DNA from 2 places in the Bradyrhizobium sp. USDA 4341 genome. Region 1 is predicted to be linked to the other one. Evidence: predicted binding sites of a transcription regulator. Region 1 holds the regulator's gene; the other holds the start of a gene.
The links. The regulator PhoB, encoded in region 1, activates phosphate uptake and scavenging genes when phosphate is short. The targets are predictions, from matches to a motif close to TGTCATNNANCTGTCAT.
Positions count from the first base shown of each region.

Region 2: a site for PhoB is predicted at 1,871-1,887, ahead of phnC (phosphonate ABC transporter ATP-binding protein). Genes of this name have one in related genera too.

Region 1 is NZ_JBSSGO010000002.1:6,313,739-6,318,192, reverse strand. It holds gene ACVIGB_RS35955 (GcrA family cell cycle regulator) at 405-917, shown strand; gene phoB (phosphate regulon transcriptional regulator PhoB) at 1,220-1,930, opposite strand; gene phoU (phosphate signaling complex protein PhoU) at 2,061-2,777, opposite strand; gene pstB (phosphate ABC transporter ATP-binding protein PstB) at 2,875-3,693, opposite strand; gene pstA (phosphate ABC transporter permease PstA) at 3,690-4,454, opposite strand, start outside.
Region 2 is NZ_JBSSGO010000002.1:3,043,015-3,047,468, reverse strand. It holds gene ACVIGB_RS20460 (alpha-D-ribose 1-methylphosphonate 5-triphosphate diphosphatase) at 1-1,140, opposite strand, end outside; gene ACVIGB_RS20455 (chloramphenicol acetyltransferase) at 1,164-1,802, opposite strand; gene phnC (phosphonate ABC transporter ATP-binding protein) at 2,012-2,827, shown strand; gene phnD (phosphonate ABC transporter substrate-binding protein) at 2,903-3,832, shown strand; gene phnE (phosphonate ABC transporter, permease protein PhnE) at 3,914-4,454, shown strand, end outside.

The sequences.
Region 1 (4,454 bases):
GCGGGCGGCACGTGCGGGTCATTCTATGCGGCGGCCGGTAAGTGTCAATCGCCAGGAGCCGGCCTTTGCCGGCCTTCCTGCAATGCGAAACCGGCGCAATCCGGAGCATTCCCGTGCGGTGGAAAAGCCTCATAGCAATGCTTAACTTTGTGGGAACATGTGGACGCACGGCCGCGGACTCTTGCGCCAGAGTCACGCCATATTGTAGCGTTTGGCCTGTCGGGTACGACATCTCGTGCGGCAGTACTGGACCCTCTAAGTAGCCTTCGTGTCTCGTGTAAACGTTCGGGCGCAACACCGTGCCCGGCGAGGGCTAAGGGATTCTGGCCGCAGGGATATTTGTCCAGATTGGCTCGCAGCGCCGCTCCGATGACTGGCCGGCGCCATGCGAAAGGAAGAATGCGATGACTGTATTGACCTGGTCCGACGATCGCGTCGAGCAGCTGAAGAAGCTCTGGGAATCCGGCCTCTCGGCCAGCCAGATCGCGGCGGAACTTGGCAATGTGACGCGAAACGCCGTGATCGGCAAAGTGCATCGGCTCGGCCTCTCCGGCCGCGCCAAGGCCCCCTCAACGGCCGCGCCGCGGCAGCGCAAGGCCCGCCCAGCCCAGCACATGATGCGGGTGGCGCGCCCGGTCTCGCGCGGCAACACCGCGCTTGCGCACGCCTTCGAGGTCGAGATGGAGCCCGATCCGATCTCCTTCGACAACGTGGTGCCGATGAGCCAGCGGCTGTCGCTGCTCGAACTCAACGAGGCCACCTGCCACTGGCCGGTCGGAGATCCCTCGAGCCCGGAATTCTTCTTCTGCGGCGGCAAGGCGCTCGCCGGCCTGCCCTATTGCGCGCATCACTCACGCGTCGCCTACCAGCCCGCCAACGATCGCCGCCGGCCGTCGGCGAAGCCACAGATCAAGTAGCACTCGGGAAACCAGCCTGGACTGCAAAAACAAATCCCCGCGAAAGCGGGGATTTTTTTGTGTGATCGTAGCCCGGATGGAGCGAAGCGAAATCCGGGGCGGTGCTTGAAGCGGAGAACGCACTACAAACCGGCGTCGTCCCGGCGAAACCCGGGACCCATAACCACGAATGGGTGTTGTTAGAAAGTCGTCTGGCCGCTTGCCCATTGCGACGGCCGCGGCGTATGGGTCCCGGCTCCCGTGCGCAATTGCGCACTAGGCCGGGACGACGGCGTGTTGCGGCCTATGACTACTGCACGGCCTTACGGCTGTGGCTCGGCCTTCGCGAAGCGGTCGTCGAGCGCATAGCCGGCGCCGCGCACGGTGCGGATCGGATCCTGCTCGCGGCCCGGATTGAGCAGCTTGCGCAGGCGGCCGATATGCACGTCGACGGTCCGCTCATCGATATAGATGTCGCGGCCCCAGACGCTGTCGAGCAGTTGCTCGCGGCTGAACACGCGGCCGGGATGCTCGAGGAAGAATTCGAGCAGCCGATACTCGGTCGGACCGAGATCGATCGGACGTCCCGAGCGCGCCACGCGGCGCTTCTCGCGGTCGAGCTCGATGTCGCCATAGGTCAGCACGGTCGCAAGCCGCTCCGGGCTCGCGCGGCGCAGCAGGCCCTTCACCCGTGCCAGCAATTCGGGCACCGAGAACGGCTTGACGATGTAGTCGTCGGCGCCGGTGGCAAGCCCGCGCACGCGCTCGCTCTCCTCGCCGCGCGCGGTCAGCATGATGATCGGAAGCTGCTTGGTCTCGGGCCGCGCCCGCAGGCGCCGGCACAGCTCGATGCCGGACAGGCCCGGCAGCATCCAGTCCAGTACCACGAGGTCGGGAACGCGCTCCTTCAGGCGGGTGTCGGCATCGTCGCCGCGCCCGACCGTTTCGACATCGTAGCCTTCCGCATCGAGGTTGTAGCGCAACAGTGTCGTCAGCGCTTCCTCGTCTTCGACTACCAGAATGCGTGCGCTCATCGGTTTAAGTTCTCTCTCTGTGATGATCCGTTGCCCAGACGCAAACCGAAACGCTTACTTTCCTGAGCATAATCCCCGCGGAAGCGACTTGTCGTGAAGACAATCCGGCTCCGCGCCTGCGGATCATGTCCTAGGTACCCGGCACCGTGGTGGCAAAGTTGGTCATGTCGCCCTTCGGGCGCTTGTCGGTGATCTGCTGGCCCTCGATCATATAGAACACGGTCTCGGCGATATTGGTGGCATGATCGCCGATCCGCTCGATGTTCTTGGCGCAGAACATCAGATGGATGCAGAACGAGATGTTGCGCGGATCCTCCATCATGTAGGTCAGCAGCTCGCGGAACAGCGAGGTGCAGATCGCATCGACCTCCTCGTCGCCCTTCCAGACGTTCATCGCCGCCGGCAGATCGTGCGCGGCATAGGCGTCGAGCACCGACTTGACCTGCGACAGCACGAGGTCGGTCATGTGCTCAAGGCCGCGGATCAGCTTTAGCGGCTGGAAATCGCTTTCCAGCGCCGCGACGCGCTTGCCCATGTTCTTGGCGAGGTCGCCGATCCGCTCGAGGTCGGTGGCCACGCGCATCGCGCTGACGATTTCGCGCAGGTCAATCGCCATCGGCTGGCGGCGGGCGATCGTCAGCACCGCGCGCTCTTCGATGACGCGCTGCAGATTGTCGATCTCGATGTCGGCGGCGACCACGCGCTTGCCGAGCGCGACGTCGCGACGGATCAGCGCGTCGACCGACTCGGTGATCATCCGCTCGACGAGGCCGCCCATCTCGGCGACCAGGCGGGTCAACTCCTGCAGGTCGCTGTCGAATGCCTTGGCGGTATGTTCAGAAGCCATCGCTTGTCTCCCTCATGATCCCGGGGATCATGATTTGGTGTCCTCAGTTTCGCACGATCCGATCGAAAAACCGGTGCCCACTTTTGCGGATCATGCGCTAGCCGAACCGGCCGGTGATGTAGTCCTGGGTGCGTCGATCGCTCGGCGAGGTGAATATCTTGTTGGTGTCGTCGAACTCGATCAGCTCACCGAGATACATGAAGGCGGTCTTGTCGGAGACGCGCGCCGCCTGCTGCATGTTGTGGGTGACGATCGCGATCGTATAGTCCTCGGAGAGTTCCTGGATCAGCTCCTCGACCTTGGCGGTCGAGATCGGATCGAGCGCCGAGCACGGCTCGTCGAACAGGATCACCTCGGGCCGCACCGCCACGGTGCGCGCGATGCACAGGCGCTGCTGCTGGCCGCCGGAGAGCGACAGGCCGGAGGCGTTCAGCTTATCCTTGACCTCGTTCCACAGCGCGCCGCCGCGCAGCGCCTTCTCGACCCGGTCGTCCATCTCGGACTTCGAGATCTTCTCGTAGAGGCGGATGCCGAAGGCGATGTTCTCGTAGATCGTCATCGGGAACGGCGTCGGCTTCTGGAACACCATGCCGACCCGCGCGCGGAGCAGATTGAGGTCGAGCTTGGGATCGAGAATGTTGGTCTGGTCCAGCATCAGCTGGCCGACCGCGCGCTGGCCCGGATAGAGATCATACATCCGGTTGAAGATGCGCAGCAGGGTCGACTTGCCGCAGCCCGACGGGCCGATGAACGCCGTGACGCGGTTGGTGCCGAGCGTCAGGTTGATGTTCTTCAGCGCGTGGTGCTCGCCGTAATAGAAGTTGAGGTTGCGCACCGTGACTTTCGGCGGCGCTTCCGGCAGCGGCACCTGGGGAACGTGGCTCGCGACGGTCGTGGAGACGGAAAGCTCGGTCATTTTGCGGCCCTTTCGGCACCAAGGATGCGCGCGCCGATATTCAGCGCGAGCACAGTGAAGGTGATGAGCAGCGCACCGCTCCACGCCAGCTCTTTCCAGTAGGCGTAGGGGCTCTGCACGAAGTTGTTGATGGTCACCGGCAGGTTGGCCATCGTCTTGGTCAGGTCCAGGCTGAAGAACTGGTTCGACAGCGCGGTGAACAGCAGCGGCGCGGTCTCGCCGGCGACACGGGCGGTCGCCAGCAGCACGCCGGTGATCAGACCCGACCGCGCAGCACGATAAGCGATCCGCTTGATCACCAGCGAACGCGGCAGGCCGAGCGCGGAGGCCGCCTCGCGCAGCGGATTGGGCACCAGCAGCAGCATGTCCTCGGTGGTGCGCAGCACGACCGGGATCACGATCACGGCGAGCGCGAGACTGCCTGCGATCGCCGAGAAGCCGCGCATCGGCACCACCACCGCGCCATAGATGAACAGGCCGATGATGATCGAAGGTGCGCTGAGCAGGATGTCGTTGATGAAGCGGATCACCGAGGTGAGCTTGTCGTGCTTGCCGTACTCGGCGAGGTAGGTGCCGGCGAACAGGCCGAGCGGCGCGCCGATGCCGACGCCGATCACCGTCATGATGACCGAGCCGACGATGGCGTTGAGCAGGCCGCCTTCGGTCGAGCCCGGTGGCGGCGTGTTCTGGGTGAACAGCTGCACGCTGAGGCCTGCAAGGCCGTTATAGACCAGCGTGAACAGGATCAGCGCCAGCCAGGT
Region 2 (4,454 bases), 3.3 Mb from region 1:
CGAATGAACGAGGCAGCTCGCGTCCGCCAGATGCGCCAGCCGTCCGGCTGATATCACGGCGACGATGCGCGGCCGCAGCGGCACCTTGTCGTCGACGACGATGATGTCGGCACGGCGGCCCGCAGCGATCACGCCGCGATCGGCAAGCCCTGCCGCGCGTGCCGGCGCCGACGAGATCAGATCCCACGCCTTGGCAAGCGGCAGGATCCCATCGGCGGCGAGGCGGAACGCGGCGAGCAGCTGCGCCGGATAATAGTAGTCCGACGCCAGCACCGAGCAGAGGCCCTGTGCGATCATGTCGGATGCCTTGGTCCAGCCGGTGTGGCTGCCACCGCGCACCACATTGGGCGCGCCGAACACGATGAAGTCGCCCGCGGCGGCGGCATCGCGCGCGGTCTCCTCATTGACGGGGAATTCGGCGATCGTGGCACCGAGCGCGCGAAACTCCTGGCGCATCGCCGGGCTGTTGTCGTCGTGCGAGAGCATCCGAATGTTCGCCGCACGCGCAGCGGCCGCCAGTCGCGCGATCGAGGCCGGTACCTCGGGACGGCGCGCCACGATCCGATCGAGCATGTCGTTGACGGCTTCGAGCGAGAGCCCGGTGCGTTCGGCCAGCTGGTTGCGCTTCTTCGGCTTGACGTTGCTGTGGTCGTTGAAGGCGAACAGGTCGATGCGGCCTTCGGTGAGCCATTGAATGATCTCGGCTTCGGCTTCGAGATTGTGGGTCTCGTGACGCAGGTGGAAGCGCGCATCGGCGGCGAGCTGCGGCCGCAGCGCCTCGATCGCATCGAGCAGCTTGCGCGCATTCTCCGCGCTGCGCAGGCCGGGCTCCCACGACCAGGTCGTGCCATGGAAGACGGTGGTGATGCCGTTGGCGATCGCCTGCCGGTCGCTGTCGATCAGCGCCACGTCGGTCGGGAAGTCGACGCCGGGGCGCGGCATCATCTGCCGCTCGAACGCATCGCCGTGCAGGTCGATGATGCCGGGCAGCACCAGCAGGCCGCCGGCATTGATGTGGAGCGCGGCGCGGCCCTGTTCGGCGTCGAGAGCGCCGATGTCGCGGCCTGAGGTCCGCAGCGAGGTCTCGACCAAGGCGCCGTCAACCAGCGTGCGTCCGCCTTCGATAAAAATGTCCGTCACGATACGGCGCTCCGTTATTGATTCTATGATTGGGATACGGCCTCGGTCTCGTACTTGTCGAGAAATTCCTCGACAGCGAGCGTGCGGAAGTCGGGCAGGACACGACGAAGTGTTTCGTGATCCCAGTCCCACCACGCGAGCGCTGTGAGGCGATCCGCTGTTGTCTCGGAGAAGCGCCGCTTGACCGGACGCGCCGGATTACCGGCAACGATGGTGTAGGCGGGGACATCCTTGGTCACGATCGCTCCGGCAGCGACGACGGCGCCGGTTCCGACGTTCCGGCCCGGCAGCAGGATCGCACCGTGACCGATCCAGACGTCATGGCCGATATGCACGTGATGCGCACGTCGCCAGTTGAAGAAGTCGGTGTCGTCGCTCTCTCCGGGAAAATAGGCGCTGGCGCGGTAGGTGAAATGCGCCTGCGTCGCGCGATGCATCGGGTGGTTGCCGGGATTGATGCGGGTCATCGCCGCGATCGAGCAGAACTTGCCGATCGAAGTGTAGGTGATCTGGCTGTCGTTCACGACGTAGGAATAGTCATCCATGCTGACTTCAAGCAGGGTCGTGCGCGCCCCGACCTCGGTATATTTGCCGAGCTTGCTCTCGCGCACCGACGCAGTCGGGTCGATCGTCGGCACAACCGAGAGTGTTTTTCCGGCCATCAGGGCCTCCGCAAATCTTGTAAATCTTTGGCTTCCGGGGAGATGCGGGCTCGTCATCGGGACGCTTGATGACAACATCATGACGTTACGATGACGTCAAACGAACGGCAGGGAGGGGTGTGGACGATCGCCGCACTGCAACGTCACGTCACATAACTGTTAAACACCGGGGATAGCGATGGCTCAACGCGACGCGGTTGGAGCATTACATGCTGGTGGTGGAAGGTTTGACGTGCCGGTTCGGTACAAAAGCCGCAGTCGACAATGCGTCCTTTTCGATCGCGCCGGGGAGCTTTGTCGGCGTGATCGGCCGCTCCGGTGCCGGCAAGTCGACATTGCTGCGGATGATCAACCGTCTCGCCGATCCGACCTCCGGCCGCATCCTGTTCGAAGGCACTGATGTGACCGCGCTGCGCGGCAAGGCGCTGCGGCAGTGGCGGGCGCGCTCGGCGATGATCTTCCAGCAATTCAATCTGGTCGGCCGCCTCGACGTGCTGACCAACGTGCTGATGGGCCGGCTGGCGCAGATTCCGTCCTGGCGTTCGCTGGCGCAGGTCTGGCCGGAGCAGGACCGGGCGCTCGCGCTCTCGGCGCTTGAGCAATTCGACATCGCCCAATTGGCGGCGCAGCGCGCCGACCAGCTCTCCGGCGGCCAGCAGCAGCGGGTCGCGATTGCCCGCGCGCTGGTGCAGGAGCCGGACATCATTCTTGCCGACGAGCCGATCGCTTCGCTCGATCCGCGCAACACCAAGATCGTGATGGACGCGCTGCTGCGCATCAACAAGCATTTCGGCATCACGGTGCTCTGCAACCTGCACTCGCTCGACCTGGCGCGAACCTATTGCGATCGCCTGATCGGCATGGCGGCGGGTCGCGTGGTGTTCGACGGCGCCCCCGCAGCGCTGACCGACCATATTGCCCGCGAGCTCTACGACCTCGAGGCCAATGACGTCATGGGCGCGGCACCGCTGCCCGTGCCCGATGGCGCAACTGCTCCGGCGCTCGGCACCGCAGCCGCGGCCTGAGCGGCGCATTTTCGAAAAACAGGGCAACCGGGCATTTCGCCCGGCCAACAGGCGTAACTACCAAAGAGGGGTAATATGATCACTCGTCGCATCATTCTGGCCGGCGCCGCCGCGCTGGCATTCGCAGGATCGGCTTCGGCCGAGGACTGGAAGGCCAAGTATCCGGAGATCACCTTCGCGGTGATTCCCGCCGAAAACGGCTCCGGCGTCACCGAGCGCTACGGTCCGCTCACCGAGTATCTGTCCAAGGAACTCGGCATCAAGGTGACCCTGCGCGTCGCCAACGACTACGCTGCCGTCATCGAGGGCCAGCGCGCCGGTAACATCCACATCGGCTACTACGGCCCGGCGTCGTTCGCCCGCGCCCGCCTCACCGGCGTCAAGACCGACGCGTTCGTGATCGACGTCAATGCCGACGGTTCGAAGGGCTATTATTCGGTGTTCTACGTGCTCGCCAAGAGCCCGTACCAGAAGGTCGAAGACCTCAAGGGCAAGAATATCGGCCTGGTCGATCCCAACTCGACCTCCGGCAACAACATGCCGCGCTTCAAGCTGAACCAGATGGGGATCGATCCGGAGACCTATTTCTCCAAGGTCGTCTTCACCGGCAGCCACGAGAACGCCGTGCTGGCGCTGGCGCAGGGCACCGTCGACGTCGCCGCCAACTGGTGGAATGCCGACGACGATTCCAACCTGACCCGCATGCTCGCCAAGAACATGGTGAAGTCGAGCGACGGCACGCCGCTGAAGAAGGAAGACTTCCGCATCATCGTGAAGTCCGACCTGATCATCAACTCGCCCTACGCCTATCTCGAGAGTCTTCCCGACGACATGAAGGCGAAGATCAAGCAGGCCTTCCTCGACATGCCGACGAAGGATCCGGAAGCCTTCAAGAAGCTGTCCGACGGCAAGAACCGTCCGTGGCAGCCGGTCACCAACGCCGACTACGACAAGACCATCGAACTGATCAAGTTCGTCGACGCTCTGCGCAAGAAGGGCTCCTGATCGCACGTCGCCGCTGAATTGGGCCGGGTTTCGACAACCCGGCCCTTTTCGTTCACCCCTCGAGCAGACTGGCCCGCATCGATGGCGACCGCCATTTCCATCCTTCCCGCGCAGCAATTGGCGACGCTGAACGATGCCTATCGCAAGGCGGTCGCGCGCAAGCGGCTGAAGGCGACGGTGGCGGCCGCGGTGTTCTGCGCGGCGCTGTTTATCGCGGCGCTCGGCGCCGACGTGAACCTGCACACGTTCTTCACCTATTTCGGCAACTTCGTCAGCTATTTCGACCGCATCCTGACGCTGGATTCCGGTGCGCGGGTCTGGACCGATCCGGTGGAATGGTTCTGGGGCCTGAAGAAATGGTTGCGGCTGCTCGGTGAGACCCTCCTGATCAGCTATGTCGGCACCTTGACCGGTGCTGTGTTTGCCTTTGCGCTGAACTTCTTTGCCGCCCAGAACACCTCGCCGGGACCGTGGGTGCGCTTTACCGTCCGTCGCCTGCTCGAATTCGCCCGCACCGTGCCAGGCATCGTGTTCGCGCTGATCTTCGTGATCGCGTTCGGCCTCGGGCCGATGGCCGGCGTGCTGGCGATTGCGATCCACACCACCGGCGCGCTCGGCAAGC